DNA from 3 places in the Cupriavidus sp. P-10 genome. Region 2 is predicted to be linked to each of the others. Evidence: predicted binding sites of a transcription regulator. Region 2 holds the regulator's gene; each other region holds the start of a gene.
The links. Region 2 encodes FNR, which switches genes on or off when oxygen is low (the NO sensors DNR and NnrR bind a similar motif). Its sites were predicted from a motif close to TTGATNNNNATCAA; they were not measured.
Positions count from the first base shown of each region.

Region 1: a site for FNR is predicted at 2,538-2,551, ahead of CTP10_RS04000 (DUF3149 domain-containing protein). Genes of this name have one in related genera too.
Region 3: a site for FNR is predicted at 2,044-2,057, ahead of CTP10_RS21065 (universal stress protein). Genes of this name have one in related genera too.

Region 1 covers NZ_AP025170.1:865,951-870,226, reverse strand. Annotated here, with positions in the region: gene CTP10_RS04010 (MFS transporter) at 305-1,705, shown strand; gene upp (uracil phosphoribosyltransferase) at 1,865-2,515, shown strand; gene CTP10_RS04000 (DUF3149 domain-containing protein) at 2,666-2,830, shown strand; gene CTP10_RS03995 (helicase HerA-like C-terminal domain-containing protein) at 2,877-4,276, opposite strand, start outside.
Region 2 covers NZ_AP025170.1:2,178,332-2,182,607, forward strand. Annotated here, with positions in the region: gene scpB (SMC-Scp complex subunit ScpB) at 1-408, opposite strand, end outside; gene CTP10_RS10040 (urease accessory protein UreH domain-containing protein) at 959-1,717, opposite strand; gene fnr (fumarate/nitrate reduction transcriptional regulator Fnr) at 1,795-2,520, shown strand; gene CTP10_RS10050 (hypothetical protein) at 2,587-2,832, opposite strand; gene CTP10_RS10055 (FixH family protein) at 2,829-3,038, opposite strand; gene ccoG (cytochrome c oxidase accessory protein CcoG) at 3,074-4,276, opposite strand, start outside.
Region 3 covers NZ_AP025171.1:867,056-871,331, reverse strand. Annotated here, with positions in the region: gene sorB (SorB family sulfite dehydrogenase c-type cytochrome subunit) at 1-135, shown strand, start outside; gene CTP10_RS21075 (ArsR/SmtB family transcription factor) at 225-659, shown strand; gene CTP10_RS21070 (SRPBCC family protein) at 619-1,119, shown strand; gene CTP10_RS21065 (universal stress protein) at 1,150-1,986, opposite strand; gene CTP10_RS21060 (hypothetical protein) at 2,144-2,467, opposite strand; gene CTP10_RS21055 (LysR family transcriptional regulator) at 2,573-3,514, opposite strand; gene CTP10_RS21050 (DSD1 family PLP-dependent enzyme) at 3,629-4,276, shown strand, end outside.

The sequences.
Region 1 (4,276 bases), 1.3 Mb from region 2:
GCACAAGTACGGCGCAAGAACCGCGCAAACGAGACAACAAGACCACAAGATTGGCCCTTTACAACACCGGAAGCGCTGGCCCGGGGCTTGCATAGTCCACCGCCGTGCCGACCGGGGATTCGGGCCCGGACAACCAAGGGTAGACAACAAGGAGTGACTATGTCGTATCAGTACCAGGAAGGTGTTGCGAGAGGACTACCTGACCAGTTCTGGCCTCGCTAGCTTGGGGTAGCCACAGGTTTGGCCGCATCGCGGTGCGTGGCTTCCGAATTCAAGAACCAGCCTATAAAGACAGGTAGACAATATGTCGTCATCAATTTCCTCAATGGCAGCATCGACAATCCCCGAGGCGACGATCAGCGCGGCTCCCCACCCAAGCGCGCGGGCATCGACGTCCCAAACCATCACGATCGAGCAAGGCATCCGCGCAGCCGGTGTCGGCCGGTTCCAGTATCGGCTGTTCGGCATTTTCGGCCTGGTCTGGCTGGCTGACGCGATGCAGGTCCTGTCGATCGGGTTCACCGCGCCTTCCATTGCCTCGACATTCGGCATTCCCGTGCCGAGCGCCTTGCAGACCGGGACGATGTTCTTCGTCGGCATGCTGATCGGCGCCTTCGCGTTCGGCCGGCTTGCGGACCGGATCGGCCGCCGGCCCGTCCTGATGATGGCGGTGATCCTTGACGCCATCTGCGGCGTCGCCTCCGCCTTTGCCCCGGACTTCCAGTGGCTGCTGCTGCTGCGCTTCCTGACCGGCATCGGCGTCGGCGGCACGTTGCCCGTCGACTACACCATGATGGCCGAGTTCCTTCCCTCGGACCGGCGCGGCCGCTGGCTGGTCCTGCTGGAGTCCTTCTGGGCCGTCGGCACGATCCTGCTCGCCATCCTGGCCCTGGTCGCCGTCTCGCAAGGCAACGATGCCTGGCGCCTGATCTTCTTTGTCACAGGCCTCCCCGCGCTGGTCGGCGTGGTGGTTCGGTTCTTTGTGCCAGAGTCACCGCTCTACCTGAATAAATCGGGACGCTCGGAAGAGGCACGCGCGGTACTTCAGCGCGTTGCCAAAGCCAATCGGGTTTCGGTGGAAATCGCCCCGCTGGAGCCGCAGAAGATGGAGCGCAAATCGGTCTTCGCGCTGTTCGCGGCCGGATGCCGGCGCCGCAGCATCTGCCTGCTTGCCGCGTGGATGCTGATCTCGATCGCCTATTACGGTGTCTTCGTCTATCTGCCGGTGAAGCTGGCCGGCCAGGGCTTTGGCTTCATGCGTGGCCAGGTCTTCCTGATCCTGCTCGCGCTGGTGCAGCTTCCCGGGTTCGCGCTCGCCGCGCACGGCGTTGAGCGCTGGGGCCGGAAGCCGACCCTGATCGGCTTCCTGCTGCTCAGCGCGGCAGGTTGCATGCTGTATAGCCTGGGCACGTCCACCGGGTTGATCGTCGGCTCCACCCTGCTGATGAGCTTCGCGCTGCTGGGCACCTGGGGCGCACTCTACGCCTTCACGCCGGAAGTGTATCCGACGGACCTGCGGGCCAGCGGGATGGGCACCGCCGGTGCGATGGCACGATTTGGTGGCCTGTTCGCCCCTTCGATCATTGCACCGATCATGGCTACCCAGTTCACGCTGGCGCTTGGGCTGCTTTCGTCCTTCCTTGCCGTGGCGGCCTTCGCGATCTTCATGGTGGATATCGAGTCGAAGGACCGCGCGCTGGACTAAGGCCAGGTAGCGGCAAGCTTGCCGGGTATCGGGCCGCAGCCGCGCTGCGGCCCGCTTCCATTACAATCCGGCTACAACGGCGCGGCGGCCGGCTCCACCCGACCCGGCCGCCCGCTTCACCAGCTTGCTCCTATCCCCGCCGAGCCCTCGCCGCCAGCCATGAAACAAGATCCGCGCTTTCCCAACCTGTTCATCCTCGACCACCCGCTGATCCAGCACAAGCTCTCGCACATGCGCGACAAGGAAACGTCCACGCGCACCTTCCGCGAGTTGCTGCGCGAGATCACGCTGCTGATGGGCTACGAGATCACGCGCAACCTGCCACTGACCACGCGCCGCATCGACACGCCGCTGGTGGAACTGGATGCACCGGTGATCGCCGGCAAGAAGCTGACCATCGTGCCGGTGCTGCGCGCCGGCGTGGGCATGAGCGATGGCCTGGTCGAGCTGATCCCGTCGGCGCGGATCGGCCATATCGGCGTGTACCGCGACGAGCAGCACCGCCCGGTCGAATACCTGGTGCGGCTGCCGGACCTGGAAGACCGCAGCTTTATCCTGTGCGATCCGATGGTGGCGACGGGCTATTCGGCCGTGCATGCGGTGGAAGTGCTCAAACGCCGCGGCGTCAAGGACGAGGCCATCACCTTCGTCGCGCTGGTGGCGGCGCCGGAAGGCGTGGAGGTGTTCCAGAAGGCGCATCCGGGCGTGAAGCTGTTCGTGGCCTCGCTGGACAGCCACCTGGATGCCGACGCGTACATCGTGCCGGGCCTGGGCGATGCGGGCGACCGGCTGTTCGGCACCAAGAACTGACACGAGCCGGACTTGCGCGGGCTTGACCAGCCTCAACAGCCCGCGCCCCATGGCTCCCTACACTGGAGGCCCCCGCTGGCGGCAGCCGCTGGCGGTACTTCCGCCGGCATATGGCGCCAACCACATGCCGCCAACCACAGGGAGCCAACCTTGGAAGCCATCAAGATTCTCTTCAGCACCAGCACCGGCCTGATGAGCCTGGGCGTGATCGTCTTCATCATCGGCATGGGCTGGTTCTTTGCGCGGATGTTTGCGCGCAAGATGCGCGAGGACGCTGCGGCGGCGAAAGCGCAGCAAGGCGCCCGGCGCCACTGAAAACAAAGGGCCGCTGCGCGGCCCTTGTTTCTCCCCTTCGGGTCTTTTACTTTTTCTTCCCGAGCAGGCTGCCCAGCACGCCGCGAATCAGCTCGCGGCCTACCTGCGACCCCACCGTGCGCGCGGCCGACTTGGCCATCGACTCCAAAATCGAATCGCCGCGCCCGCTCTTGCCGGTGCCCTTGGTCAGCGTGCCGAAGATATCCCCCGCGGTACCGAGCCAGCCGCTATCCTGTTCCGCTTCCGGCCGGGCTTCCGGCTGCTTGCCCTTGCCGTTGCCATTGCCATTGGCCACCGTCGGCACGCTGCCGCGCAGCTTCTCGTAAGCCGATTCGCGATCCACGGCCGTCTCGTACGTTCCCGCGACCAGCGAGTTTGCGACCAGCTGCTTGCGCTCCTCATCGGTAGCCGGCCCGATCCGGCTGCCCGGCGGCAGTACCCAGGCGCGCTCGGTCACGCACGGCGTGCCCTTGGCGTCGAGGAACGACACCAGCGCCTCGCCCACCCCAAGCTCGCCGATCGCTGTTTCCAGGTTCAGCTTGGGATTGGCGCGCATGGTGGTGGCCGCCACCTTGACCGCCTTCTGGTCGCGCGGCGTGAACGCGCGCAGCGCGTGCTGCACGCGGTTGCCCAGCTGGCCCAGCACCGTGTCGGGGATGTCCACCGGGTTCTGCGTGACGAAATACACGCCTACGCCCTTGGAGCGGACCAGCCGCACCACCTGCTCGATCTTGTCGAGCAGCGCCTTGGGCGCGTCGTTGAACAGCAGATGCGCCTCGTCGAAGAAGAACACCAGCTTGGGCTTGTCGAGGTCGCCGGCCTCGGGCAGTTTCTCGAACAGCTCGGACAGCATCCACAGCAGGAAGGTCGCGTACAACCGCGGCGAGTTCATCAGCTTGTCCGCCGCCAGGATATTGACCACGCCCTGGCCCTTCTCGGTCTGGATGAAGTCTTCCAGGTTCAGCATCGGCTCGCCGAAGAAGACATCGCCGCCCTGCGACTCCAGCGCCAGCAGCCCGCGCTGGATCGCGCCGACCGAGGCGGTTGAGATATTGCCGTACTCGGTCGTGAACTGCGAGGCATTGTCGCCCACGTACTGCAGCATTGCGCGCAGGTCCTTGGCGTCAAGCAGCAGCAGGCCGTTGGCATCGGCGATGCGGAACACCAGGTTGAGCACGCCCTGCTGGGTGTCGTTGAGCTCCAGCATGCGCGACAGCAGCAGCGGCCCCATGTGCGAGACCGTGGCGCGCACCGGGTGGCCCTTCTGGCCGAACACGTCCCACAGCGTGGTCGGGCATCCGCCCCAGGCCGGTTCGGGCAGGCCCAGGTCGGCCAGGCGCTGCCTGAGCTTGTCAGACAACTGGCCGGACTGCGAAATGCCGGTCAGGTCACCTTTGACGTCCGCCATGAACACCGGCACGCCCAGGCGCGAAAACCCCTGCGCCA
Region 2 (4,276 bases):
GTGGCCGATCACCTCGATCCAGCTACGGTCTTCCAGCTTCTTAATGACTTCCGTACTAACCGTCACGCCGCGGATTTCCTCGATATCGCCGCGCGTCACCGGCTGGCGATAAGCGATGATCGCCAGCGTCTCCATCACGGCGCGCGAATATTTCGGCGGCTTTTCAGGATTCAGGCGGTCGAGGTATTCGCGCATTTCGGGGCGGCTCTGGAAGCGCCAGCCGCTGGCCAGCGACACTAGCTCCACGCCGCGCGGGCGCCAGTCCTGGCGCAACTCCTCCAGCAGCACGCGGACGGTGTCCGCGCCGACATCGTCGGCGAACAGCCGTCGCAGATCATTGACGCGCAAAGGTTCCTGCGCGCAGATCAGCGCCGTCTCGAGGACGATCTTCGCCTCTTGGGTATTCATGTTGATGGTGTGCAGCCTGTCTTTGCACCTGCTCCCGGACGGATCCGGGGCACCGGAGATTTTGGATACAGCGACGCCAATGCCATCGCCATCTCATTGCGCAGCTCACCCGGATACCTGCTGCATCCAAGCCGTGCACTTCCATTCTTTGCATCGAGTTGCCGGGTCACTCCGGCAGGAGATCGTTCGCATGCCGCCATGGGCCGGTCAGCGAACCTCTTGCGTGGCACATCCGAAAACCGGACGCTGCTGTCGGCGAACTGAACGCCTCGGACGCAAGAAAAACGGGTATCGGGAGCAAGGCCGGCATCTCCAACACCGCAGTGCCAGCCGGGCTTTGATCTTTTGAACCGGATGGACCGCGGGCCGGGCCGGGCATCGAACCACCAACGCTTCCCGCCGCCGTGGGCGTGCCTTCTGGTAGGAAGGCCGCTTGGCGCTGCTCGCCGTTGCTTACAAAACACCGCGCGATACCGCAATGTTGGCGATTGTATGGCATTCCCGCCCTTGCCCGCAACCATCATTCGCTGCGCCGCGCGCCCCATGCGCCTCAAAAGACCAGGCAGAAACCCTGCTCTGCCAGCGAATGTGGCAGCAACACCGCGCGCGCCAGGCCAAGGGCCCCGAACGCCATGACCGCCACGCCCGCGCCCACCCGCACCGCGCGCCGCCGCGACAGGCTGCGCAGGTAGCCGGACAGCCCCGACAGCACCAGCAGGTTGGGCAGCGTGCCGACGCCGAACACGCCCATCACCAGTGCGCCGGAACCGGCATTGCCGGCGAGCAGCGCAAGCGTCAGCGCACCATAGACCATGCCGCACGGCACCAGCCCCCAGGCCAGTCCAACCCCGTAGCGCCTGGCAAGGCCCCCATGCGCACGCACGAACGCGGGCATGTTGCCGCCTAGCCGGCCCAACTGCCGCGCCACGCCACTGCCAGCCCGCGCCGCCAGCCGCTCCAGCCATGCCACGGTAAAGGCATTGCCGCGCAGCAGGCGCCAGCCCGACCACAGCAGCATGGCGCTGCCGGCACCGAACAGCCAGCGCTGCAACGGCAGGTAATCCTGCTTCCACGCGCCGGCGCCGATCGCGCCCAGCAGCGCGCCTAGCATCATGTAGGTCGAAATCCTGCCCAGGTGCATTGCCAGCAACTCGCCGACCCAGGCAGCACGGCTGCGCACGAAGGTCATGGCCGCAACGCTGCCACGTGGTTGTTCGACTGCCAGCGCGATGCCGCCACACATTGCTGCACAGTGCACGCCGCCCAGCAATGCCAGCATAAAAACGCTAATTAGCACACCAAATGTCAAATCTGGCTCCCTGCCGCATCACATCGCACGGTAAAATGTCCTGATCGCGCCCTCGCATCCAATCTTGCAGGTTCCAATTGCTTACCTCCATTCCAATCACCGAAATGTCGCCCCGTTGCTCCACATGCGCGATGGGGCAACTGTGCCTTCCGGTTGGCATGTCCCAGCAAGACCTTACCAAGATGGACACGCTGGTGCAGGAACGCATCCGGGTCCATAAGGGTGAGACCTTGTATCGCATGGGCGATCCCCTCACCGCGGTTTATGCCGTTCGCTTCGGCACGCTCAAGACGCACGTCACGACCGAAGACGGCCGTTCACAGATTACCGGTTTCCATCTGCCAGGCGAGATCGTCGGACTCGACGGCCTGGGGGAAATGCAGCATGCCTCTGACGCGACCGCGCTGGAAGATACCGAAGTCTGCGTAGTCCGCCTTGGTGACCTCCAGACCCTGTCCGCAGACCTGCCTTCGCTGCAGCACCAGTTCCTGCGGCTGATGGGCAAGGAAATCACGCACGACCAGCTGATGCTGGTGACACTCGGCTCGATGCGCGCCGAAGAGCGCCTGGCCGCGTTCCTGATCAACCTGTCGGAGCGCCTTTCGGCACGCGGGTACTCGTCGACCGAATTCGTGATGCGCATGAGCCGCGAGGAAATCGGCAGCTACCTGGGCCTGAAACTGGAAACCGTCAGCCGCCTGTTCTCGCGCTTCGCTGAAGCCGGCCTGATCCAGATTCGCCAGCGCCACGTGAAGCTGGTGGATCTCGCCGGCATCAAGCAGCTCTACAGCCGTAGCTGCTGACCCTTCCCCACGCCACACCACACCGCATTGCGCTTGCGCCGCACAGGGCGGCGCAAGCATCGCCCTTCACTCCAGCTCGTCGGTATCGCTAAGCCGCGTCGGCATCGTGTACAGCGTCAGGCCGCTGGACAGCGCGCAGAATATCCACGCCAGCAGGAAGCTCATCGTATAGATCGATTCGCGCGACGCCTCGATCGGATGCCCGAAGAACTTCAGGTCACCGGGATCCACGACCGAGAACACCGTCGCGGTGGCGAAGCCCGCCATCAGGAACCCCGGCCACAAGACCCACATCAGCCAGCGCAACCTCATGGCTGCCTCGCTGCGCTCGGCTGAGGCCGCACTGCCTCCGCCTTCTCGACCACCAGTCCATGACGCGCCGCGCCCTGCACCGGCATGTCAGGATGCGACGACGCAAGCCAGATGGTGACGCCGCACGCCACCATCGCGACCAGCGGGCCGCTCATCAACAGCCACGGCCACGGCTCCTTCCACCACGGATTGCCTTGCTGATTCATCATGCCCCCTTAAGTTCTGCACCGAGCGCCTGGCGTCACAGGTCGCGCGGCACGATAAAGCTGGTGGTTTGCCGGATCTCGGCGCTGCCCCGCTCAGTTGCTTCGCTGGTCACCGTCACGCGGATCTTGTGCGTGCCTTGCGCGGCGTATTCGATCGGCACGCGTATGCGGATCGGCAACAGCCGGTTCGACGTCGGCGCCAGCGACTCGGCCTGCTTGTCGTATTCGACCGTCAGGTTTTTCAACTCGTCGCTGTCGGCTCGCACGCTGATGTGCATCGGCCCTTCAGTCGTGTTGATCAGCTGCAGGCGATAGACGTTCTCGATCCAGCGGCCCTCGACTTCCCGGCCCAACGCGCCGCGGTCGCGGATGATGTCCACCTTCAGCGGCGTGCGCAGCGCGATCGAAGCGACGAAGCCCGCAAGCAGCGCAACCCACACCACCGAATAGATGATGACACGCGGGCGCATCAAGCGCTTGCGCGACGCTGCCGCCGACAGCGCCTTGCGCATGGCATTTTCCGACGTGTACCGGATCAGGCCGCGCGGATAGGACATCTTGTCCATGACCTGGTCGCAGGCGTCGATGCAGGCACCGCAGCCGATGCATTCATACTGCAGGCCGTCGCGGATGTCGATGCCGGTCGGGCACACCTGGACGCAAATGCTGCAGTTGACGCAATCGCCCAGGCCCGCCTGGCGATGATCGGTCTTGCGCGAACGGCTGCCACGCGGCTCGCCCCGGCCGATGTCGTAGGTAACGACATAGGTGTCGCGGTCGACCATCACGCTCTGGAAACGCGCGTACGGGCACATGTACTTGCATACCTGCTCGCGCATGAAGCCCGCGTTGCCCCAGGTGGCAAACGCGTAGAACAGCATCCAGAACGTCTGCCACGGGCCCAGCGACAAACTCGCCAGCTCGCCGCCAAGTTCACGAATCGGCGCGAAGTAGCCGATGAAGGTGAACCCAGTCCACAGGGCGATCAGTACCCACAGGAAGTGCTTGGTGGCCTTGAGGCGCAGCTTGCGCAGGCTCCAGGGATCGCCATCCAGGCGGATGCGCGCGATCCGGTCGCCCTCGATCCGCCGCTCGATCCACATGAATATCTCGGTATAGACCGTCTGTGGACAGGCATAGCCGCAAAACAGCCGCCCGGCAATTGCCGTGAACAAGAACAGCGCCAGCGCCGAAATGACCAGCAGCACGGCGAGGTAGATGACATCCTGCGGCCACAG
Region 3 (4,276 bases), on a different replicon from region 2:
CAGGCCCAGGCGAAGCTCGAAACCAGCATCCGCGGCGGCAGCAGCGGCAAGTGGGGCGCGGTGCCGATGCCGCCGTTTGCCAGCCTGAAGCCCGACGAAGTACGCGCGTTGGCGGCCTACGTGCGCCAGCAATAACACGCGCCCTGCAAATCGCGCCCCGGCCGTCGCCGGGGCGTTTGCCTTTTTGCCTTGCCAGACGCGACGGCATTCCTATACTTAGCCACATGGCTAACCATTACGCCGACCAGTCCGCCCAGTCCGCCCAGTCCGCCCAATCCGCCTTATCTGCCGTTCCCGAGCTGTCCGACGTCTTCTACGCGCTGGCGGATCCCACCCGCCGCGCCGTCGTCACCATGCTCGGAGGCGGTCCGGAAACGGTCTCGGCGCTGGCAGCCCCGTTCGCGATGGCACTGCCCTCGTTCCTGAAGCACCTGCAGGTGCTGGAGCGCAGCGGTTTGATCCGCTCGCGCAAGACGGGGCGCGTGCGCACCTGCGAGCTGGTGCCGCAGCCGCTGTCCGAGGCGCAGCAATGGCTGGCCGATCAACATGCGCTTTGGGAGGCCCGCACCGACCGCCTCGCCGCCTTTGTCGAAGCGCTTCACCAGGAGGAACTGTCTGATGCCGAACGGAAACAACGCAAGCCCCAACACAAGCCCTGAAGCCACCCGGGACCTGGTCATCTCGCGCCTGCTCAAGGCCCCGCGCGCCAAGGTCTGGCGCGCGTGGAGCGATCCGGAACTGCTCAGGCAATGGTGGTGCCCCAAGCCCTGGACCACCGAGGTGCGCGCCTTCGACTTGCGCCCCGGCGGCGCCTTCCATACCTTCATGCAAGGCCCCGACGGTGGCACCAGCGACAATCCCGGCTGCTTCCTGGAGGTGGTGCCGATGGAGCGCATCGTCTCCACCTCGGCACTGGTCGCGGGCTATCGCCCGGCCACGCCATGGCTGTCGATGACCGCGGTCATCACCATGGAAGACGAAGGCGACGGCACGCGCTACACCGCGCGCGTGATGCATCCGGACGAGGCCACGCGCAAGCAGCATGAAGAACTGGGCTTCCATGAGGGCTGGAATACCTGCATCACGCAGCTGGAGGAATTTGCCTCGCAGCTGAAGTAAGACGGCAAGAAGGTTGCGGCGGCGCGGGCTTCAGTGCGAGAACAGCACCGGCACGGTCATCGACTGCAGCAGCACGCGGGTCACGCCGCCAAGCACAAGCTCACGCAGCCGGCCATGGCCGTAGGCGCCCATCACGATCAGGTCGGCGCCAAAGTCCGCGGCGCGCGACAGGATCAGCTCGCCGATGGTCAGGTCGGCGCCGCCGGGGCCGTGCTCGACCTCGACCGAGGCGCCTTGCCGTTCCAGCACCTGCACCGCGTGGCTGACTGGCGTGGCATCGGCGCGCAACTCCTTGGCAGCGGTATGGGCGCCGAGCACGCGGACTTGCGCGCCAGCCAGCAGGGGCAGCGCGTCATGCAGGGCACGCGCGGCCTCGCGGCTGCCATTCCAGGCCAGCAGCACGCGCGTGCCGACGGTGCTGAATTCGCCGGCGCACGGGACCACCAGCGTGGGCCGGCCGGATTCCAGCAGTAGCGCTTCCAGCAACTGCCGCGCGACCGGGCCTTCGATATTGTCGCCATCGTACTGGCCCGACACGATCAGCCCGGCCTCGCGCGCTTCGCGCAGCGCCAGCGTGACGGGGTCGCGATCGACGGCACGCCAATCGGCCACGACCCCCAGTTCGCGGGTGGCTGCCTCGAAGGCGCAGTGCATGTTTTCGCGCTGCAGCCGGCGGCGCTCCTGGTCTTCGGCCAGGCAGCGCTGGGCATTGCCCGTGCGGTAGGACCAGCCGGGGTCGGGCACGCGCCCGGCCAGCAGGCCGATCAGCGGGCAGCCGGCGGCGCTGGCAAGGCGGCCGGCAAGGTGCAGGCGGCGGCAGGACTGTGGATTGCCGTCCAGGTGGACCAGGATGCTGTCGTAGGCCATGATGCCCTCGCTTCGGTCTTGTTTGCTTCCAGTCTAGGCGGCAAGACCGATTGGGCCTTGACCCGGGTCAAGGCGGCCGGAACCCGCGCTTCATCCGGTTCGCACGGAAAGCGACAGCGAACGTAGACGCTCAGGCGCCATAGGCCGCGGGCATCACTCAATCGTCGTAGCCATCGTGCCAGCGGCGCCATTCCCGCTCGCGCCGCCTCTGTTCACGCCACTCGCGCTCGCGCCACTTGCGCTCCCGCCATTGCTGTTCGCGCCAGGCGCGGGCATGCCCGTCGTCGTAGTAGGCCGGCGCCACGACCACCGGCTGGGGTGGTGCCACATAGACCGGCGCCGGCTCGTAGTAGACCGGGGGCGGCGCCACGGCATAGCCCGGAACGCCGATGCCGATATCAACGTTGACGCGGGCCTGGGCGGTGCCCGGACCCATGACTGCGACGCCCGCGAGAGCGCAGGCGGCCAGGATTGTTCGCATGGTGATGTCCTCCTGGCCGGCAATGTAGCGGCGCCCCGCGGCCGCAGGTGTTGGCAGAACGTTAGGCACGTAGCAACGTGTAACCGCGCCGGCGCTTTCGCTGCGCTAGCGGCGGCCCTTGCCGTCGGCCCTGCCGCGTCCGCTGCCCAGCGCCTCCTCCAGGAACTGCATCAGCGCCTGCACGCGCGCCGTACGCCCGCGCCGCGTGGGCACCAGCAAGGTCACCGGGGCGCTGTCGCACTCCCAGTCGGCCAGCACCCGCACCAGCGCGCCGCGCGCGATGGCATCGGCCGTATCCCATTCCGAGCGCAGCACCAGCCCGAGCCCCTGTTCCGCCCACTGGCGCGCGACGCTGCCGTCGTTGCTGGTATAGGCCGGCACCACGCGCACGGTTTCGCGCGCGGGCGGGCGCCTGGCGGCGCGCGTGGCTGGCCGGCGGAAGCGCCATAGCGTCACGTCCTCATCGTTCTCGCGGATGCAGATGCAGGCATGGTCGAGCAGGTCGCGCGGCTCGGCGGGCGTGCCGTGCTGGCGCAGGTAGCCGGGGCTCGCGCACAGCCAGCGCGCATTGGGCGCGAGCGTGCGCGCGATCCACGACGAGTCGCGCACCGCGCCGACGTGGATCACGGCATCGGAATCATGGCGGTCAGGCCACGGCGTCTCGCGCAGGTCCAGCTGCAGCCGCAGGCCCGGGTGGCGCTCGGCAAAGCGCGCCAGCAGCGGCGCCACGTGGTGCCGCCCGTAGCCGAACGGCGCGGCGATGCGCAGCGTGCCCGTGAGCCGGCTGTCCTCGCGCCGGAACGATTCCGGCAACGCCTCCAGCTGCGCCAGCAGCGCCGTGCCCTCACGGGCAAAGCGCTCGCCCTCGGGCGTCAGGCTCAGCCGCCTGGCGGTGCGGGTGGCCAGCGCCAGCCCCAGCGTGGCCTCCAGCTTGCGCAGCCGTGCCGACAGCGCGGGCGGCGTCACATTGAGCGAACGCGCGGCCGCGCTCAGCGACGGCGACTGCGCGAGCGCATCGACCAGGCGCAAGTCCTCGATCTGGATCATTCACTTCAGCTTAACGATTGATGTTCCGCCATTTAACCACGGGCTACCGTTTGCTTCCTACACTTGGGGAAACCATGCCACTCCAGCCATTGACAGAACCACCCGTGAAAAAACATGACCCTTTCCCATACCCCGCTGGCGCAACTTGAAACGCCAGCGGCAGTGATCGACATCGTGCGCATGCAGCGCAATATCGACCGCATGCAGGCGCGCATGGATGCACTCGGCGTGCGCTTCCGCCCCCATGCCAAGACCAGCAAATGCACGCCGGTCGTGCGCGCGCAGATCGATGCGGGCGCCAGCGGCATCACCGTCTCGACGCTGAAGGAGGCCGCGCATTTCTTTGCCCACGGCATCAGCGACATCCTCTACGGCGTTGGCATGGTGGCCAGCAAGCTGCCGCAGGCGCTGGCGCTGCGGCGCCAGGGCTGCGACCTCAGGATCGTCACCGACAGCGTAGAGTCCGCACGCGCCATCGTGGCGTTCGGCGCCGCGCATGGCGAAGCGTTCGAGGTCTGGATCGAGATCGATACCGACGGCCACCGCTCGGGCATCCGCCCGGACGAGCCGGCGTTGCTCGAAGTCGGCACCGTGCTGCATGAAGGCGGCGCGCGCCTGGGCGGCGTGATGACGCACGCCGGCTCCAGCTACGACCTGGACACGCCCGAGGCACTCGCGGCAATGGCCGAGCAGGAACGCGCCGGCTGCGTGCATGCGGCGCAGCGCCTGCGCGGGGCGGGCCTGCCGTGCGCTGTGGTCAGC